DNA from 3 places in the Mesorhizobium sp. M7A.F.Ca.MR.362.00.0.0 genome. Region 2 is predicted to be linked to each of the others. Evidence: predicted binding sites of a transcription regulator. Region 2 holds the regulator's gene; each other region holds the start of a gene.

Region 1 (4,692 bases), on a different contig from region 2:
ATCAGGTTGAAATTAAGGGCATAGCCCATGCGTCCGCCTCAGTGCCGCAGGCTTAGAGCAGTTCACCGTTTCACGGAAACGGCGACCCGCCCTAACTCTTTGTTTTGACGCAATTCCGGACGGAAAACCGTTTCACACTTTTCCTGGAATTGCTCTAGGGAGGCGGAAGGGCGCTGGATAAGTCCTCCCGCCCGATGCAGGTCAGATGGCCGGGAAGCCGGGATGGCGCGCCGGCGGCTCCTGTCCGAAATAGTCCTTGAAGGCGGCATCGTAGAGTGCGTTTTCGTGGCCGAACATGGCGATGGTGAAGGTCGCGTTGACGAAGGTCAGCCAGTCAAGGTCGCCTTGCCGGAGTGCCGCGCCATAAAGCATGCTCAGCCAGCTCTTGCCGGCGTCGAAATATCTGTCCGGATTGCGCGAGGCGAGCCAGCGCACCGTGGACAGATCCACGGCAGCGGCGTCGACGCGTTTCGATTCCAGTGCCTGCAGCACGTTGGCCTGGGTATCGATCTGCATAACCTGGCACTCGGGCAGCACCGAATGCACCTGCGCCTCGGCATCGACATTCTGCAGGATGGAGACACGTGTCGCCGAGCCGCCGGCAAGCAGCTTGTCGAAGGTCTTGTTCTCGGCGGTCGGAAGGCTCAGCAGGGCGACGCCCTCGACATAGTAAGGCCGGGAAAAATTGACCAGCTGCGAGCGCTGGGCGCTCATCGTCATGAACTGAATGGTGATGTCGACCTTGTTGGTGGTGACGTTGGGGATGCGCTGTGCCGGATCCTGCATCACGAACTCGACCTTGGTCGGATCGTCGAAAAGGCCCTTGGCAAGAATGCGCCCCATGGTGATGTCCATGCCGACGAGTTCGCCGGCATCGTTCTCGAAGTGCCACGGCGCGTTGGTGCTGCCGGTGCCGACGATCAGCTTGCCGCGATCGAGCACGGTGCGCAGCAGGCTGTCGGGTGCTGCCTGAGCAGCGGCCTTCTGGGCATCGACGGCTACCGCCGCACCCACGACGCCGGCCGTGGCCAGTCCCGCCATTCCCAATTTCAGAAAATCACGTCTTCCGGATGTGTCGTTCACGGCGACCTCCTTTCGTTTGTGTTCCCCTTGCACAGGCAATACACGCGTCAGTGACTTCGAAGCGATTGTCTCTTACAAGAGACGTGTGTATCCTGTACAGGACAGATACTAACACCGGGAATCAACAATGCAAGATGGCAATGCCTCGGCACTTTCAGCCGGCGAGAAGATTTCGGGTTCCCGTGAAAAGGGGCTCAACCGGGTGCTCGAGATTCTGGAGTTTCTTCACACGACCCAGCGCGCGATCGGCATTGGCGACCTTGCCAAGGGCGTGAACGCGCCCCGTTCGACGACCTATACGCTGGTGCGGTCGCTGGTCGATGCGGGACTGCTGGAAATGGAAGGCGACGGCAATCGCGTCTATTTCGGCAAGAAGCTCTATCTCTACGGAATGGACTATGTACGGGGCAACGACCTGTTGAGGCGGGGGCGCCAGGAGGTCGACAATCTGTCGCGCGAGACCGGCGAGACTTCCGAACTGTGCATGCTGCAGAGCGGCCGCTATACGATCGTCCATGCGAGTCCCGGCACCAGGCCGTTCCGCATCAGTTCCGCCACCGGCTTGCAGATACCGCTGCCCTGGACGGCCTCGGGGCGGCTGCTTCTGGCGGGGCTGGAGAAGGCTGAGATCGAAGGCATGGTGTCAAACGACGATCTCGTGCTGCCCGACGGGCGCAAACTGCGGCTCGACGATTTCGTCGCCGACATCGCAAAAGCGCAGGTCACCGGCTATTGCGTCACTTCGGGCCTTGTCGATGCCTATACGAAGTGCCTTGCCGCACCGGTGTTTTCAGCGCCGGGGAAGGTCGAGGCGACGATGTGCCTGGTGGTCCCCATCGATACATCCGAGGGGCGGACCGGCGAACTTATCGGCCTCCTGCGTGATCGTGCCGCGAGGCTTTCGATCGCAGCCTAGGCATGCGAACGAGCGAATGCCAGTTCAGGCAATAATGTCGGGAATGATCTTGTCTTCCAGCGCCATCAGCCGATCCTTGAGGAACAGCTTCTTCTTCTTCATGCGCTGGATCTGCAGCGGATCGCAGGCCATGGCGATCATCGCGTTGATGGCGGCATCGAAATCGGCGTGTTCCTGCTTCAGGCGGGAAAATTCGAGGCGAATATCGGCCTGTTCCTGATCGGACATTCTCTACCGTCTGCACGTCTGCGGCGCCCAAAGCTGGGCCTGATTGGGCGGGGCCGGGTGTTTTGTCACCGGCGTGCAGCCCATATCACATTTCACAGTGTCGTGGAATGCTACCACGGATCATTCGACATCGTCCGCGGAAGGTGACACACTGTCACCGTGCCGTCACAGAAGCGAACCTGCGGTGGACGCGCCGTGACGGTTGCAATCGAGGAAAACCATGAAAGGGAGAACCAATCATGTCTCTTGCATCCCATCTTGATGAGTTGCAGCGGAAACACGGCGACATCGAACGTGAAATCGATGACGCGATGAATCATCCATCGGTCGACGACCTCGAAATCGTGAATCTCAAGCGACGCAAGCTGGCACTCAAGGACGAGATTGAAAAACTAAGAGGCAAACCGACCACGCATTGACGCCCTCCTGACATAGCCGCCCAATATCCGCGGCCTCTTTTCCCGGCGGCACCCCGCCGCCGGCGTGGAGGGTTTTGATTTTCCAGCACCGGTCTGTCAGCCGAAGCTGGACTTGCACCCGGCTCAATCTCCGCTTCGGCCGTCGCCCGTTTCGCCAGATCATCGATTGTTTCTGGTCGCCGGCGGCGGGCGATTCCGGCCAGTGGCGACCTGTCGCCATTGACAAGCCATCTTTGCTCCTCCACCTCATGCCCGGACCTCAGCGCATCGGCCCGGGGCGTCGTTGTGCGTCCATGCACGACACAAGATGCTCCAGAGACAAAAGGCTGCCGGCATGACCGGATATTTTTCCTCTCCTTTCCCCCGCCGCACGTCGGTCGGCGTCGATGTCGGCGGCGTGGTCGTCGGCGGCGGTGCGCCCGTTGTCGTCCAATCGATGACCAACACCGACACGGCCGATATCGACCAGACGGTTGCGCAGGTCGCAGCACTGCACCGGGCCGGCTCGGAAATCGTGCGCATCACTGTCGATCGCGACGAGAGTGCCGCCGCCGTGCCGCGCATTCATGAGCGGCTTCAGCGGCTTGGTATCAACGTGCCGCTGGTCGGCGATTTCCACTATATCGGCCACAAGCTTTTGGCCGATCATCCGGCCTGCGCCGAGGCGCTGGCCAAATACCGCATCAATCCGGGCAATGTCGGCTTCAAGGACAAGAAGGACCGCCAGTTCGCCGATATCGTCGAGATGGCGATCAGGCATGACAAGCCGGTGCGCATCGGTGTCAACTGGGGCTCCCTCGACCAGGAGCTTTTGACCCGGTTGATGGACGACAACCAGGACAAGGGTTTTCCGCTGACCGCGCAGGAGGTGATGCGCGAGGCGATCGTGCAGTCGGCGATCCTGTCGGCCGAGATGGCGGAAGAGATCGGCCTTGGCCGCGAAAAAATCATCCTGTCGGCCAAGGTCAGCGGCGTGCAGGACCTGATCGCCGTCTATACCGAACTCGCCACCCGCTCCAATCATGCGCTGCATCTCGGCCTGACCGAAGCCGGCATGGGCTCGAAGGGCATCGTCGCTTCGTCGGCCGCCATGGGTATCCTGCTCCAGCAAGGCATCGGCGACACCATCCGCATCTCGCTGACACCGGAGCCGAACGGCGACCGCACGCGTGAGGTGCAGGTGTCGCAGGAATTGCTGCAAACCATGGGGTTCAGGCAGTTCGTGCCGATTGTTGCCGCTTGCCCCGGTTGCGGCCGCACCACCTCCACGGTGTTCCAGGAGCTCGCCCAGAACATCCAGGCCGATCTCAGGAAGAACATGCCCGTGTGGCGCGACAAATACCCCGGCGTCGAGAACCTCAAGGTCGCGGTGATGGGTTGCATCGTCAACGGCCCTGGCGAGTCCAAGCATGCCGACATCGGCATTTCGCTGCCCGGCACGGGCGAAATGCCGACGGCGCCTGTCTTCGTCGACGGCAAAAAGGCGGCGACGCTGCGCGGGCCGTCGATCGCCGCGGATTTCGAGAAAATGGTCGCCGACTATATCGAGCAACGGTTCGGTCGCGGCAAGGCCGCGGCCGAGTAGAACCGATGCAGCGTTTCCTTTGGGCAGCGCTGATCCTGCTGTACGGGCTGACCTGGTCGACCCTTGTGCAGGCCGATCCGCCGCAATCCGCCAAGCAGCGGCTGATCGACAAGGTCTGCAATCTGATCCAGGCGCATGCCGACCAGAACGGCCTGTCCAGGGATTTCTTCGCTCGGCTGATCTGGAAAGAAAGCCGTTTCGATCCCAACGCCGTCAGTCCGGTCGGTGCCGAAGGCATTGCCCAGTTCATGCCGGGCACCGCCAAGATGCGCGGGCTCGCCAATTCCTTCGACATCAACCAGGCGATTCCGGCTTCGGCCAGATATCTCGCCGAAATGAAAACCGGCTACGGCAATCTCGGCCTGGCCGCCGCCGCCTACAATGCCGGCGAGAGCCGGGTGTCGCGCTGGCTCAGCTCCGGCGGTTTCCTGCCGATGGAAACCGAAAGCTATGTCTTAGAC
Region 2 (7,607 bases):
AGCAGCACCATGCCGGACTGCAGCGACTGCATCAGCAGCGCGCCCAGCATGGCACCGATGATCGTTCCCGATCCGCCGGCAAGCGACGTGCCGCCGATCACGGCGGCTGCAATGACGAGCAGTTCGTCGAGCGTTCCAAGCACGTTGGTGGCCGAATTCTGCCGGGCCGAGGAGATCGCCGCGGCAATCGTGGCCAGCACGCCCATGATCATGAACACCTTCATGGTGATCCATCGCGTGTTGATGCCGGCGAGATTAGCCGCCTCGGGATTGCCGCCGATGGCGAACACATAGCGGCCGAAACGGGTGCGGTTGGTGATGAAGGTCATGACCAGCCCGACGGCGACAGCCATCAGCACCGGTATGGCGATACCGTGGGCGATGAACAGGCCGCCTTCGGGAACGGTGATGTTGTTGGCGGCCGCATATCTGTTCACGATGCCGATCGGCCAGGGGTAGGAGTTGGCGAGCCAGACCGCACCCATGATGGCGCCGCAGGTGACGACTCCAAGCAGCGCCTCGGCCCAGATCGGACGTAGCGGAAACCGGAAACGCTTGCGCTGCACCCGCCCGTTGAACAGCCCAAACACCACGGCGAGGCAGGCGACGATCCCAACGACCCAGCTCCAGGTCGCGCCGATCGATCCCGCCGGCCCACCGCCCATCAGCTGAAAAGTGGCGTTAAGCGGCGCCACGGTCTGGCCTGAAGTGACCCACCAGGCGGCACCGCGCCAGACCAGCAAGCCGCCCAGCGTCACGATAAAGGCGGGCACTTCGAGATAGGCGATGACGAAGCCTTGAAAAGCGCCGATCAACAGGCCGAGCGCCAGGCCGATGACCAGTGCCAGGACCCAGATCCACGGGTTGCCGAGTTCGAGCCCGACAAAGCGCACCAGGAAATGCACCTGGGCAAACCCCATCACCATGCCGATCAGGCCCTCGGCGGAACCGACCGACAGGTCGATGTTGCGCATGACGATGACCAGCACCATGCCGCAGGCCATGATGGCAACCGCGGATGTCTGCACCGACAGGTTCCACAGATTGCGCGGCGTGAGAAAGGTGCGGCTGTCGAAATCGAGCGGATTGACGCCAAGGCGCAGGCTGGAAATGACATGCAGCCCAATCCAGATGACCAGCAGCGCGCCGATCATGCCGAGCATGCGGGTGTCGATCTCGGTCGCCTTCAGGAACCGGGCGACGGCGCCGAGTTCCGACGCGCGCGCCGTATCGGTCTGCGGGTTTGACGTCGTATCGGTCATGGTTTCCTCCCACCGGCTGGCCGTCTGACGCGCATGCCGGAGCCCAGCCTAGAAGCTATCCGCATGATGCGGAAACAGAATTCTTTGAGAAAACGCCGCGGCTTTTGGGCCGCGGCGTTCAGATATTGCAAAGTGGTACGGATCAGTTGCAGGCCGCCACGGTGCCGGCGGCGACACCCGCGCAGACTTCGTCCTTCTTGATCCAGCCGGCGTCGATGACGACGTTGAGATTGTCCTTGGTGATGGCAACCGGGGTCAGGAACAGCGACTTGACGGTGTTCCCGCCTGGCGTCGTGAAGTCCTTGGCGCCGGCAATGTCGCTCGTCTTCTTGCCGTCGGCGAGCTGCGAAGCGATCTCTGCAGCGTTCTTGCCCAGTTCGCGCGCGTCCTTCCACACCGACACGGTCTGCGTGCCGAGGGCGATGCGGTTCAGCCCGGCGTGGTCGCCGTCCTGACCCGAGACCGGCACGGTGCCGGCCAAGCCTTGAGCCGTCAGCGCCGCGACGACGCCACCGGCAGTGCCGTCATTGGCCGCGACCACCGCGTCGACCTTGTTGTCGTTGGCGGTCAGGAACTGTTCCATGTTCTTCTGGGCGTTAGCGGGCAGCCAGCCATCCGTGTAGGCTTCGCCGACATTCTTGATCTTGCCGCTGTCGATGGCTTCCTTGAGCACTTCCATCGAGCCCGAGAACAGGAAGTCGGCATTGGGATCGGCGCCGGAGCCCTTGATGAAGACGTAGTTGCCTTCCGGCTTGACCTTGAACACTTCGCGGGCCTGCATGCGGCCGACTTCCTTGTTGTCGAAGGTCAGATAGAAGACGTCCTTGTTCTCGATCAGCCGGTCATAGCCGACGACCGGAATGCCTTCGTCCAGCGCCTTCTGCACGGCCGGGCCGATGGCCGAAGCGTCCTGTGCCAGGATGATCAGGGAATTGGCGCCCTGCGAGATCAGGCTTTCGACATCGGTAAGCTGCTTGCCGGGATTGGACTGCGCATCGGCGGAGATGTACTTGTCGCCAGCGGCCTCGATCGCCGTCTTCATGGCGGCTTCGTCGGTCTTCCAGCGTTCTTCCTGGAAGTTGGACCACGAAACGCCGACAACCTTGTCCTTCGCCTGCGCGACAGACGCGAGCGTCAGCGACATGGCGGCACCCGCCAGGATGGCGGCCGTGAATCTTTTCATATTATCCTCCCTGCGCCGCGTATGGCGCGACCAAACTGACCCGAGGGCCGGCACAGAGGCTCTATTTTTTCGAGCCTCGAAAAAATACTGGGCCAACGCCCGAACGCTGTCAACATCGATTCTGATGGATTTTGATGTCATTTCGAGTTTTTTCGAGTCTCGGAATAAATAAATGACACGGCCTGCAGCTTCTGCCAGTATTTACCGGCGTCACCGACAGCGTTCCAGGGGCAGGAGGAACCGCGGCGGCCGGGAGGATATGAAAGAACATGTCGGTCGGAATCCGCCACGACGATCTGCGCCGCCGCAACCGCGCCATGGTGATCGCGGCAGTGCGCCGCGCCGGACAGCCGTCGCGAACCGAGATCGCCGCGACCACAAGCCTCAGCCATTCGACCATCTCGGCGATTTCATCCGACCTGATCGTCGAAGGCATCCTGACCGAAAGCAAGCCGAGCGAGGCCGGCTCGCTCAAACGCGGCCGGCCGCAGGTCGGCCTCAGTCTCAATCCGGAAGCGGCCGCGGTAATGACCGTGGTGCTGTCGCTGAACTTCCTCTCCGTCGCCGTCATCGACTATGCCGGCCAAGTAATATCCGAGGAACAGCGCCGGCTGGACACGCTGACGATGTCGCGCGAGTCGCTGATCGGGGAATGCACGGCCATCGTGCGGCGCCGTCTGGCAGATCCCGACCTGGACGTGCGCAGCATCGCCCGCATCGCGCTGGCCATCCAGGGCATCACCGACACCCGTGCCCGCGCCATGCTGTGGTCGCCGATCACGCCGCACACCGACATCGCCTTCGCTGACATATTCGAAGACGAGTTCGGCATCCCTGCCATAATGGAGAACGACTGCAACATGATGGCGGTGGCGCTGCGCTGGCGCGACCCCGATCGTTACCGCGACGATTTCATCGCTATCCTTTTGTCGCACGGCATCGGCATGGGACTGGTGCTGAAGGGCGAATTGTTCACCGGCACCCATTCTTCGGGCGGCGAATTCGGCCACATGATCCATCGGCCGAACGGCGCGCTATGTCGCTGCGGACGGCGCGGCTGCGTCGAAGCCTATGCGGGCAATTACGCCATATGGCGCAACGCCAGGCAGATGGGCGAGGATGCAGAACCCGTTGCCGATGTCAGCGACGCAGACATGCGCGCCCTGGCTGCCGCGGCCCGCGAAGGTGACGGACCCGAACGGGAAGCCTATCGCAAGGCCGGCGAAGCGCTCGGCTACGGCCTCGGCAGCCTGTTCGCGCTGATCGATCCGGCGCCGGTCGCCATGGTCGGTGTCAGCGCCGCCGCCTTCGACCTGATCGAGCCGGCATTGCGGCAAGCGATTGCCCAGACCGCCGGCGGCCAGCATTCCAAATCGATTTCCTTCGACACCGAGCCGAACGAACTGCCGCTGATCCGCGAAGGCTGCGCCATGCGGGCGCTGATCTTCGTCGATCAGGAGATTTTTGCGCCGGGCGTGCAGGCGAGATCCGGTTTCGGCGGCAAGAACGTGGCGTGAGTTCAAACGAGGGAGTTCAGTCCTCTCGGATGGCGTATCCGGCCCCACGGATCGTGCGGATGACATCAGGCATACGGCCATTGTTGACCGCCTTGCGCAGCCGGCCGACATGCACGTCGACCGTGCGCTCGTCGATGTAGATCGTCTCGCCCCAGACATTGTCGAGCAGCTGGCTGCGCGAGAACACGCGGCCTGGATGGCGCATCATGAATTCGAGCAGGCGGAATTCCGTCGGCCCAAGCCGGATCTCGCTCTTCTTGCGATAGACACGGTGCGACTCGCGATCGAGCACGATATCGCCGACCTTGAGCACGCTGGACAGCACTTCCGGCTTGGCCCGGCGCAGCAGCGCCTTGACCCTGGCCATGAACTCCGGCGTCGAGAAGGGCTTGACCAGATAGTCGTCGGCGCCGGTCGACAGGCCGCGCACGCGGTCGCTTTCCTCGCCTCGCGCGGTCAGCATGATGATCGGCAGCCGCTCGGTCTCGGGACGCATTCGCAGGCGCCGGCAGAGTTCGATGCCCGAAACCGCAGGCACCATCCAGTCGAGCACCAGAAGATCGGGAACGTTCTCCTGCAGCCGGATTTCGGCCTCATCGCCGCGCGTCACCACCTCGACCTGGTAACCTTCGGATTCAAGATTGTAGCGGAGCAGCACGCCTAGCGGCTCCTCATCCTCCACCACCATGATGCGTGGTGCGATCATCGGCTGGTCACCCCTGTTATGCCGCTGGCGCGGACATTGCCGTCTCGTCCTGCTTCGGACGATTGGCTGGCAGCTGCGTGCCGGTCAAAACATAGTAGGCATTTTCGGCGATGTTGGTCACGTGGTCGCCGATCCGCTCGAGGTTCTTGGCGCAAAACAACAGGTGTGTGCACGCCGTGATGTTGCGGGGATCTTCCATCATGTAGGTCAGCAGCTCGCGGAACACCGAGGTGTATTTGACGTCGATGCGTTCGTCATTGTTTCTGAGCGTGGCAAGCGCTGCCGCGTCAGCGGCGGCATACTCGTCGACGACCCCCTGCACCTGGATCAGCACCAGCTGCGCCATCGCGTCGATCGAATGCGAAAGATCGTGCGGCGTGACGCTCAGCCCGACAGTGCCGACGCGCTTGGCGATGTTCTTGGCAAGGTCGCCGATGCGTTCGAGGTCGCCGGCCATGCGGATCGAACCGACCACCGCACGCAGATCGTTGGCCATTGGCTGGCGCTTGGCGATCAGCGTGATGGCGCGATCGTCCAGCTCGCGCTGGCGGGCATCCATGATGGCATCGTCGGAAACCACGCGCTGCGCCAGCGCATTGTCCGAATTGAGCAAAGCCTTGGTCGAGCCACTGACCATCGAGCGGGCGAGATCGCCCATGTCGCGGATCAGCTGGCTGATCTGCTCCAGATCTTCATCGAAAGATGCAACGGTATGTTCACCCATGATCGTCGTCCCTCATATGCCTGAGCTCAGCCGAACCGGCCGGTGATGTAGTCCTGGGTGCGTTTGTCGTCGGGGGTGGTGAACATCTTGTCGGTGGCGCCCTCCTCGACCAGATAGCCTAGATGGAACATCGCGGTGCGCTGCGACACGCGCGCTGCCTGCTGCATCGAATGGGTGACGATGACGATCGTATAGTTCTGGCGCAGTTCGTCGATCAGTTCCTCGACGCGAGCAGTGGCGATCGGGTCGAGCGCCGAACACGGTTCGTCCATCAGGATCACCTCGGGCGACACGGCGATGGCGCGTGCAATGCACAGACGCTGCTGCTGGCCACCGGAAAGACCCGTGCCAGGTTCCTGCAAACGGTCCTTCACCTCGTTCCAGATTGCCGCCTTCTTCAGGCTCGACTCGACGATCTGATCCATGTCGGCCTTGCGCTTGGCCAATCCGTGGATGCGCGGCCCATAGGCGACGTTCTCGTAGATCGACTTGGGGAACGGATTGGGTTTCTGAAACACCATGCCGACGCGCGCCCTGAGTTCGACGACATCGATGTTCTTGTCGTAGATGTCTTCTTCGTCGAGCGTGATCTTGCCGGTTACCCGCGCGGAATCGATGGTATCGTTCATGCGGTTGAGGCAACGCAGGAAGGTCGACTTGCCGCAGCCGGAGGGGCCGATCAGCGCCGTCACCTGATTCAGGCGGACGTCGAGATTGACATCGAACAGCGCCTTCTCGCCATAGAACACGCCGACCTTGTCGCCGCGCATTTTGATCACTTCGTTCGACTTGGCGTTCATCTTATCGCCCACTGCGTTTTCAAGGGACTGTTCGGTCATGATGTTCATACCAAAATGCCTTTTTTCTACCAGCGCCGCTCGAACCGACGCCGAAGCACGATCGCGGTGATGTTCATGGCCATGAGGAAGACGAGCAGGATGATGATCGCGCCCGACATGCGCTCGACGAAGGCGCGTTCAGCCTCGTTCGCCCACATATAGATCTGCACCGGCAGCGCGGTGGCCGGATCGAAAGGCGTCGTCGGTGGATCGGCGACGAAGGCGACCATGCCGATTAGCAGCAGGGGCGCGGTTTCACCGAGCGCACGCGCTAGACCGATGATGGTGCCGGTGAGGATGCCGGGTGCGGCAAGCGGCAGGATGTGCTGGAACACCATCTGCATCTTGGAGGCGCCAAGACCGAGAGCCGCCGAGCGGATCGACGGCGGCACCGCGGCAAGTGCAGCGCGCGTCGCGATGATGATCGTCGGCAGCGTCATCAGTGTCAGCACCAGGCCGCCGACGAAAGCGGCGGAGCGCGGCATGCCCAGGAAATTGATGAACACCGCGAGGCCGAGCAAGCCGAAGACGATTGACGGCACCGCTGCCAGATTGTTGATGTTGACCTCGATGAGGTCGGTGAAACGGTTCTTCTTGGCGAACTCTTCCAGATAGATGGAGGCGGCGACGCCGATCGGCAGCGCCAGGAGCAACACGATCACCATCATATAAAACGAGCCGATGATCGCCACGCCCATGCCCGAGGTTTCCGGGCGGCTGGAGGCGCCGTAGGTGAACAGGCCGCTGTTGAAGTGCTCGGCCATCGCGCCCTCGGCCTTGAGCTTGTTCATCCAGGTGATCTGCTGGTCCGAGACCTTGCGTCGCGCTTCCTCGACACTGAGGTCGATCTGGCCCTTGAAAGCCGAGTCGAGATTGGCGGCGGCGAGGATGTTGACGTTGCGTGTCGTGCCGATCACGGACGGATCGGCGGCAACGATGTCGCGCAACTGGACGCGGGCGCCTTCCGACAGGAAGCCCTTGAGCTTCTGGATCATCGGCTTGTCATCAGGAGAGATGCCGAGCTTGGCCACAAGCGCGTTTTCGGCGAGCCTGGGATAATTTGCCTTGATCAGAACGCTCGGATCGGTTGCACGCTTGCCGGAAGGATCGATCACCTTCTCGTCGAACGAGATCGGCAGTGATACCGTCGTCTGCCAGAAGGCGGTGTAGCCTTTCGAGACGATGGTGATCAGCATGATTGCCAGGAACGCCAGGCCTACGGAAATCGCCACGACGCCATAGATGCGGAAACGGCGTTCGGCGGCGTAACGGGCCTTCAGGCCGATGTCGCGGCGCGGATGGGCCGCCGCCCTGACCATCGTATCCATGGAAATGTCGGTCATTCGTACTGCTCCCGATATTTGCGCACGATGTAG
Region 3 (7,607 bases), on a different contig from region 2:
AGCAATTGGCCGCCGGGCAGATCCTTGTAGGTCGCCGACACACGTCGCTCGACCAGCATGGTGGCGGTGTCGATCGGCTTGGAGTAGCCGAAGCGTGGCAGCGTGGTGCGATAGGCGCGCACCAGGAAGATCGCCTCGATCATGTCGCCGCGCGCCTGGACGATGGCTAGGGCGGCCAGCTCCCGATCGTAGAGCGAGCCTTCGCTCATCACCCGGTCGACGCCGAGCGCCAGCTGCTCGACGATCTGGTCGAGGCGAAGCGCCGGCACCGAACGGTCGCCGCGGCGTCGGTCGGCAAGCAGGCTGTGGGCGTTGGCGATTGCGGCTTCGCCACCTTTTACCGCGACATACATCTTACGCCTCCATCGTCTTGATGCGCGTCGTGCGCGGCAGGCAGGCAATGCCGCCTGATGTGACGAGGATGATGTCGACGCCACGCGGAAAACGCTTGATGTTCTGTTTCCACTGCTCGACGAAATGGCGCGGCATCTGTGCCGGCGCGATCGTGGCGCTGGTTTCGATGCCGGGACCTTCGAGCAACAGCGGCGTGCCGGAGACGAGATCGCCGACTTGCAGGATCAACGTGGTCGAACGGTCGGGATAGTCCTGCGTGCCCTGCGAAAAACCATCAAGCGACATCATCTCGGCCGGGGCCGCGATGAAGGCGAAATGCGCATCGGCCGGTGTGTTGGCCACGGGCACGCCAGTGTGGAACCCAAGCCAGGATCTGATCGCGGCGGAAGCTTGCAGGGCCTGGTCGAGCCAGAGCGGGGTGTCGTTATCGCACAGCGCCAGTGCGATGGCGCCGGCGGTCGCCGAGAGCGGCGCCGGCGGGCGGGCGAAGCCCGGCAGCGGCTGCACGCTGCCCGGCCGAGCCATTGCGTCCATGACGGCGCGGAACACGGTCTGGGCGTCGAAGACCGGATCGGCGAAACCGCCCTCGATCGATTGCGCTGCAATGTCCATCAGTCTTCTCCGCGAACCATGGTGAAGAAATCCACCTTCGTTGCCGCCGTCTCGGCGCGGCGTTTTTCATGCGCTGCGGTCAGAGCCGACCGCAGGGGCGCTATCAGCCCGGTCTCGACCTCATTGCGGCGGGCAGGGTCCTGCCACAGCGCGTCGGCGATGGCCGCCAGCTTCGCCTTCTGCTTGTCGCGGCCAAGCGCATAGCAATGGCCGACCTGACCGGAGGGCAGCCGGACGGTGGCGCGGGTAACGGTCGCCTCGCCGACATTGAAAGGGGCGCCGCCGCCGCCGATGCGGCCGCGCAGGGTGACAAGGCCGGTTTCGGGGCCGCGCAGCAACTCGGCGTCCGAAGGCAGTCCGGCCTCATTCCAGAGCCGTACGATGTCATCGCCGCTGGATTGCGTAAGGGTTGCCATGGCGGCTTTGCGCTCGGCCTGGTCGCGGGCTTCCTGTCCTCGCATCAGCAGCATTCCTCTTTGTCAATTTGTCTATTGATGTAGACAACTATACAAATTATATCTATTATCTAACGCGTGTCCATGACGGGTGGATGACAGCGATAGAAGACTGGGCGCTGGAAGGTTGGGGCAATGATGGTCGGGCGGCTGTTAGCGGACAGCATCGAGCGGCGCAGTGGCGTTTCGCTGTGGCGGCAGATCGCCGACAAGATCCTGCATGCGATCGCCATCGGCGATTTCACGGAGAATGCAGCGCTGCCGCCGGAGGTGGCGCTGGCAGAACGCTATGGCGTCAACCGTCACACGGTGCGCAACGCCATATCAGCCCTTGTAAGGGAAGGCGTGCTGCGGGCCGAGCAGGGGCGCGGCACCTTCGTGCTGTCGCGCAAGCGGCTGTCCTATCCGATCGGGGCGCGCACACGTTTTTCGACAGGGCTGCAAGGGCAAACGACGGAACGGCACATCGTCCTGCTCGCCTCGTCGGTCGAGCCGGCCAGCCAGCGCGTCGCCGAGGGACTGGGTCTTCCCAAGGGAGCCGATGTGATCCGGCTGGAAACGCGCGGCGAAGCCGACGGACGGCCGGTGTCGCGCGCTGCCGGCTGGTTCGAGGCCCGGCGCTTTGCCGGCATCGATGCCGCGATGGCGGAGACCGGCTCGATCACCGCATCGCTGGCGCGCTTCGGCATCGACGACTATCTCCGGCAATCGACCATGCTGTCGGCGCGCCATGCCGATGCCGCCGACCTTGCCGACCTCGACCTGCAGCCGGGCGCCATCGTGCTGGTCACGGTCGCCGTCAACGTCACGCCGGACGGCCAGCCGATCCAGTTTTCCGAGTCGCGCTTTCCGGCCGAACGGGTGGAGCTGAAGCTGTCGGCGCTGTAGGGAGTGCCCGGCCCAGCTCAGCCGCATTCACTTGCCAGCGGCGGCGCATTGGAGGACCGGCTTCGCCGTTTGCCATGTTATGATCCGACCTCGATCACAGCCTTGATCAGGCCCGATTTCTCATGTGCCCAACGAGCCAGATCGCGCGGCGTGCCGGCGAGTGTGGTGCGGTGTGTGACGAGCTTGGCCAGGGGAACGGCGCCGTTGCGGATCGAGGCGGCGACGTGATCGAAGTCGGCGCGCAAGGCGTTGCGGCTGCCGATCAGCGTCATCTCGCGCTTGTGGAATTCCGGATCGGAAAAGCTGATGTCGTCCTTGACAACGGAGACCAGCACCAAGGTGCCGCCATGCGCGACATGGGCAAAGGCCGACTGCACCGACTGGGTGTTGCCGGTGGCGTCGAAGACCACATCGAAGCCTTCGCCTGATGTTGCTTCCTTGACCAGGTCGGGCACCGCGCCGCGCGAGCCGTCGAGGGTCTGGAAACCAAGCTCATTTGCGGCGAAGGCGAGCCTTTCACTGCTCATTTCGAGCAGCGTCACGTCGAGTTCGGCGATGCGGGCGAAGATGGCGGTGCCGAGCCCGATCGGGCCGGCGCCGATGACCAGCGTGCGGGCGCCGGGGTCGGCGCGGGCGCGCCGCACGGCATGCGCTCCGATGGCCAGGAACTCGACTGCGGCGGCGTCGGCCAGCGACAGGCCGTTGGCCGGATAGAGATTTTGCGCCGGCACCAGGATCCGTTCGCACATGGCGCCGTCGCGATGCACGCCCAGCACCTCGATCCTGACGCAGCAATTCGGCTTGCCGTGCCGGCAGGCGATACACTTGCCGCAGGAAAGATAGGGGTTGATCACCACGGGCTCACCAACGGCAAGACCGACGCCGTCGCCGGTCTCGACGATCGTTCCCGACACCTCATGGCCCATGATGCGGGGATAGGCGAGGAACGGATGCTTGCCCTCGAAAATGTGGTAGTCGGTGCCGCAGATGCCGACATGGCTGACCGCCACCAGCGCCCAGCCGGGAGGCGGTGCCTCTGGTGCGGGCCGGTCTTCAAGGACAAGATCGCCGGGCGAACGGCAGAGGACGGCTTTCATGCGCTAATCCAGTCATGAAATCGCCGGCCCGTTGGTGTGGCGGGCCGGCGGTTGATTGCGGGATCGCTACTTGCCGCGGCGGCGCAGGCCGTCGAAGTAGACGATGATGATGATCAGCGCGCCGGTGATGATGCGCTGCCAGAACGAGTTGACGTTGAGCAGGTTGGCGCCGTTGTTGATGGTGGCCAGGATGAAGGCGCCGAGCAGCGGCCCATGCACCGAGCCGACGGCGCCGAACAGCGAGGTGCCGCCTATGACCGAGGACGCGATCGCCTGCAACTCCCAGCCCTCGGCCTGCGTCGGGTTGCCGATGCCGATGCGGGCGGCCAGCAGCACGCCGACAAAGGCGGCGCACAGGCCCGACAGCGTGTAGGCCATGTAGATGGTGCGCTGGACATTGACGCCGGACAGGCGCGAAGCCTCGGCGTTGGAGCCGACCGAAAACAGGTACCGGCCCCAGCGGCTGTGGTGCAGGAAGATATAGGCCGGAATGCCGACCAGGATCACCATCCAGAACAGGTTGGGGATGCCGATGAAGGAATTGCGCGAGAAGGCGGTGAAGGTGTCGCTGTTGATGTTGATCGAATTGCCGTTGGTCATCAAAAGGCCGATGCCGCGCAGCGAGGTCAGCGTTGCCAGCGTGATGATGAAGGGCGGCAGGCCCATCTTGACGATGCCGAAGCCGTGGAACATGCCGATGGCGATGCCGACCAGCAGCGTCACCAGAATGGCGAGCCAGATGGGGAAGCCGGCATTGATCATCATGGCCACGACCACCGTGGCGAAACCGACCACGGCGCCCACCGAAAGATCGATGCCGCCGGTGATGATGACGAAGGTCTGGCCGACCGCCATGATGGCGATCATCGAGCCCTGGCGCAAGAGATTGGCCATGTTGTTGGCGGAGGCGAAGCTCGTCGTCGACACGGAGAGAAGGATCCAGAGCAGAACCAGCAGCGCCAAAAGCGTCAGCCCAAACAGGACATTATAGTTGCGCTTCGGTTTTTCGACGGCGATCGCCTCGGTGCTCATATCTGTCCTCCCAGCTTTTCTTGTTTCTCGGCGAGCGCCTGAGTGAGAATATCCTCGTGGCTGGCGGCGTGAAAACCGTGCGTCGCCACCAGTTTGCCGCGCCGAAACACATGCAGCGTGTCGGCGAGTTCATAGACTTCCGGCAGATAGGACGAGATCAGGATGATGCCGGCTCCCTTTGACAAAAGTGCGCTGAACAGGCGGTAGATCTCGGCCTTGGTGCCGACATCGACGCCGACCGTCGGTTCGTCGAAGATGAACAGCTTGGCGCCGTGCGCCAGCCATTTGCCGATGACGATCTTCTGCTGGTTGCCGCCCGACAGGCTGGATGCCAGCGCGCCGCGCGTCGGTGTCTTGATGCGCAGATCGGCGATCTGGCGATCGGCTTGCGTCTTCTCCTGCGTGCTCGAAATCAGCAGATTGTTCGAGATACGCTTGTAGATCGGCAGGTTGAGGTTGAAGCCGACCGGCAGGTTGAGGCAGAGGCCCTGGTCGCGACGGCTTTCCGGCGCCAGCGCCATGCCGAGCTTGATCGCGTCATGCTCGGAATTGACCTGCACCTCCTTGCCTTCCCAGAGGATCTGGCCGGCGGATTTGCGGTGGCGGCCGTAAAGCGTGGTGACGAACTCGCTGCGTCCGGCGCCGATCAGGCCATAGAGTCCGACGATCTCGCCGGCGCGGACCGTCATCGAGACATTTTCGAAGCCCTTGCCGGACAGGTTCCTCGCCTCGATGAGGGCGGCGCCCGGCGTGAAATGCTCCTTGTGGTAGACCTGCTCGATCGAGCGGTTGATCATCATCTTGACCAGCTCGGCATCGTTGGTCTCGGCGATGTTGCGGGTGCCGACCAGCGTGCCGTCGCGCAGCACGGAAACACGGTCGGCGAGCTCGAACACTTCCTCCATGCGGTGGCTGATGTAGATGATCGTCACGCCTTCGCCCTTCAGCCGGCGGATCAGGGTGAAAAGCTGGTCGGCCTCCTTGCGGGTGAGGTAGGCGGTTGGCTCGTCGAAGATCAGGAATTTGGTGCCGCGCACGGTGGCGCGGGCGGCGGCTATCAACTGCTGCTGGCCGATGGTCAGGTCGCCAAGCGTGACATGCGCCGGCAGGTCGAAGCCGAGGTCGTCGATGATCGTCTGCGCCTGCCTGACCATGGCGCGCTGCTGCAGGATGCCGAAACGCGAATTCTCCTCGCCGAGGAACATGTTGGCGGCGACCGTCAGGTGACGGCACAGCACGACTTCCTGGTGCACGGCATTGATGCCGAGCGCCATCGCCTCGTGCGGCGTCGCCAGGGCGGCCGGCTGGCCCTCCCAGGCGATCTCTCCAGAGGTGCGCGGCATGACGCCGGTCAGAAGCTTGATGAGCGTGGATTTGCCGGCGCCGTTCTCGCCGACGATGGCGTGGATCTCACCGGACTTGAAGGCGAGGTCGACCGGCTTCAGCGCGTGGGTGCCGGGATAGCGCTTCTCCAGCCCGCGCAATTCGAGGATGGTCCGCCCCGGTTCCAGCACAGGGGCCGGATGCAGTTCCTGCGCCGTCGATGTCATGACAATCCTCCCAGATTGGCCTCACGATTGGCACGCGGCGAGACAAGGATATGTCTCGAAAACAGCCTAGCCTACGCTTATGGATTGCCAAGCCGTTTGTGCGGCAGCTTGTCTCCGGGGCGAGGTGCCCCGGAGACCATTGCGGATGCGACGGCTCAGAGCTTCGGATTGAGCAGCGCGTCGATCTTGGGGTCTTTCATGTTGTCCTTGGTCACCAGATTGGCGCCGGTGTCGACATTGGCTTCGACCTTCTCGCCCTTGGAAGCGGCGAGTGCGGTCTTGATGCCGTCATAGCCCATCCGGTACGGATCCTGGACGACGAGGGCGGAAATGACGCCGTCGTTGAGGAACTTGATCAGCTTCTCGTCGCTGTCGAAACCGACCAGCGCCAGCTTGCCGCCAAGGCTGTTTTCCGCGACAGCCTGACCGACGCCCTGCGCCATGATCAGGTTGGAAGCGAAGATGCCCTTGAGGTTCGGGTTGGCGGTGATCAGGTCGGTGGCGATGTTAAGGCCGGTGGTGGCCTGGCCGTCGGCATATTTATCGGCGACCAGCTTGAGGCCCGGATATTTGGCGGCCAGCTGTTCGGTGAAGCCCTGCTTGCGCTGTTCGAGCGAGCCGGCGCCCGGCGCGTTGGTGATCAGGGCGACGTCGCCCTCGATCTTGCCGCCGTTGGCGGCGCCGATGGCGGCTGCGAGGCCGTCGGCAGCGACGCGGCCGCCCTGGACGTTGTCGGTGGTCAGGAACGAGGTGAAGGCCTTGGAGTCGGCGCCGGAGTCGATGCCGATGACCTTGACCTTGGCAGCGGCTTCATCGATCGGCTTGCCAAGCGCCTTGAACTCGGTCGGCGCAATGACGATCGCCGCCGGGTTGCTGGCAACGGCGTTCTCGAGGATCGAGACCTGGCCGTTGACGTCGGTTTCAGCCTGGGCACCGAGTTCCGGCACGTTGACGCCGAGATCCTTGCCGGCCTTGCGGGCGCCGGCCAGAACGATCTGCCAGTAGAACGACGTGGTGTCCTTGACGATGATCGGAATGGTCACGTCCGCCGCCGAAACCGGCGCCGAATGCATGACGCCGGCGAGCATCGAAGCTGCTGCCAGCGCCATGACGGCGCGGCGGTTGAGAATGCTGGTCACGAATTTCATGAGGTTTCCTCCCTAAGTCGCCCGGTGAACGATACGGAAGCTCCGTCCGGATAGGCGTGGTCCAAAACAGAACTTTATCAATAAAAAACAATTGCCATGTTTTGATAATGCATCGAACAGATCGATGCAAGCGCTGTTTGATCAGTCCTTGCAAGGCCTGGCAGAGGCAAATCCACCGCGCTGCTCCCCATTGGCGCCGTCACACTTCCGTTCCGTTCCGGGAACGTATGGAATATTAATTCCATCATTTCGTCAATATAGAATGTCCATTCCTTCGTGTGACCGCAAGAATATGGAGTTTCACACCAGCTCCTGCACCAGCGTGTGGGGACGATATCTGGCGTATTCCGTCTCCGGCACGTCGATGCCGAGCAGTTGGAGGTTGCGCGTCAGGTTCGCCAGCTTGGCGGTGCCGGTCAGCACGGTGGCGACGGCAGGTTCATGCAAGGGGAATTGGAACGCTGCGGCGGC

The links. Region 2 encodes PhoB, which activates phosphate uptake and scavenging genes when phosphate is short. Its sites were predicted from a motif close to TGTCATNNANCTGTCAT; they were not measured.
Region 1: a site for PhoB is predicted at 2,380-2,396, ahead of EOC06_RS05045 (YdcH family protein). Genes of this name have one in related genera too.
Region 3: a site for PhoB is predicted at 1,506-1,522, ahead of phnF (phosphonate metabolism transcriptional regulator PhnF). Genes of this name have one in related genera too.

Annotation. Positions count from the first base shown of each region.
Region 1 is NZ_RZTF01000020.1:8,535-13,226, reverse strand. Features, by position in the region: gene EOC06_RS05060 (transporter substrate-binding domain-containing protein) at 202-1,083, opposite strand; gene EOC06_RS05055 (IclR family transcriptional regulator) at 1,211-1,999, shown strand; gene EOC06_RS05050 (YdcH family protein) at 2,024-2,227, opposite strand; gene EOC06_RS05045 (YdcH family protein) at 2,467-2,646, shown strand; gene ispG (flavodoxin-dependent (E)-4-hydroxy-3-methylbut-2-enyl-diphosphate synthase) at 2,981-4,231, shown strand; partial or broken gene EOC06_RS05035 (lytic transglycosylase domain-containing protein) at 4,237-4,692, shown strand, end outside.
Region 2 is NZ_RZTF01000209.1:1,813-9,419, reverse strand. Features, by position in the region: gene EOC06_RS22890 (sugar ABC transporter permease) at 1-1,262, opposite strand, end outside; gene xylF (D-xylose ABC transporter substrate-binding protein) at 1,405-2,445, opposite strand; gene EOC06_RS22880 (ROK family protein) at 2,715-3,962, shown strand; gene phoB (phosphate regulon transcriptional regulator PhoB) at 3,979-4,668, opposite strand; gene phoU (phosphate signaling complex protein PhoU) at 4,685-5,392, opposite strand; gene pstB (phosphate ABC transporter ATP-binding protein PstB) at 5,419-6,240, opposite strand; gene pstA (phosphate ABC transporter permease PstA) at 6,258-7,574, opposite strand; gene pstC (phosphate ABC transporter permease subunit PstC) at 7,571-7,607, opposite strand, start outside.
Region 3 is NZ_RZTF01000031.1:11,684-19,290, forward strand. Features, by position in the region: gene EOC06_RS06970 (carbon-phosphorus lyase complex subunit PhnI) at 1-353, opposite strand, end outside; gene phnH (phosphonate C-P lyase system protein PhnH) at 355-966, opposite strand; gene phnG (phosphonate C-P lyase system protein PhnG) at 966-1,427, opposite strand; gene phnF (phosphonate metabolism transcriptional regulator PhnF) at 1,560-2,309, shown strand; gene EOC06_RS06990 (zinc-binding alcohol dehydrogenase family protein) at 2,387-3,406, opposite strand; gene EOC06_RS06995 (ABC transporter permease) at 3,473-4,438, opposite strand; gene EOC06_RS07000 (sugar ABC transporter ATP-binding protein) at 4,435-5,988, opposite strand; gene EOC06_RS07005 (ABC transporter substrate-binding protein) at 6,144-7,136, opposite strand; partial or broken gene EOC06_RS41885 (aldo/keto reductase) at 7,437-7,607, opposite strand, start outside.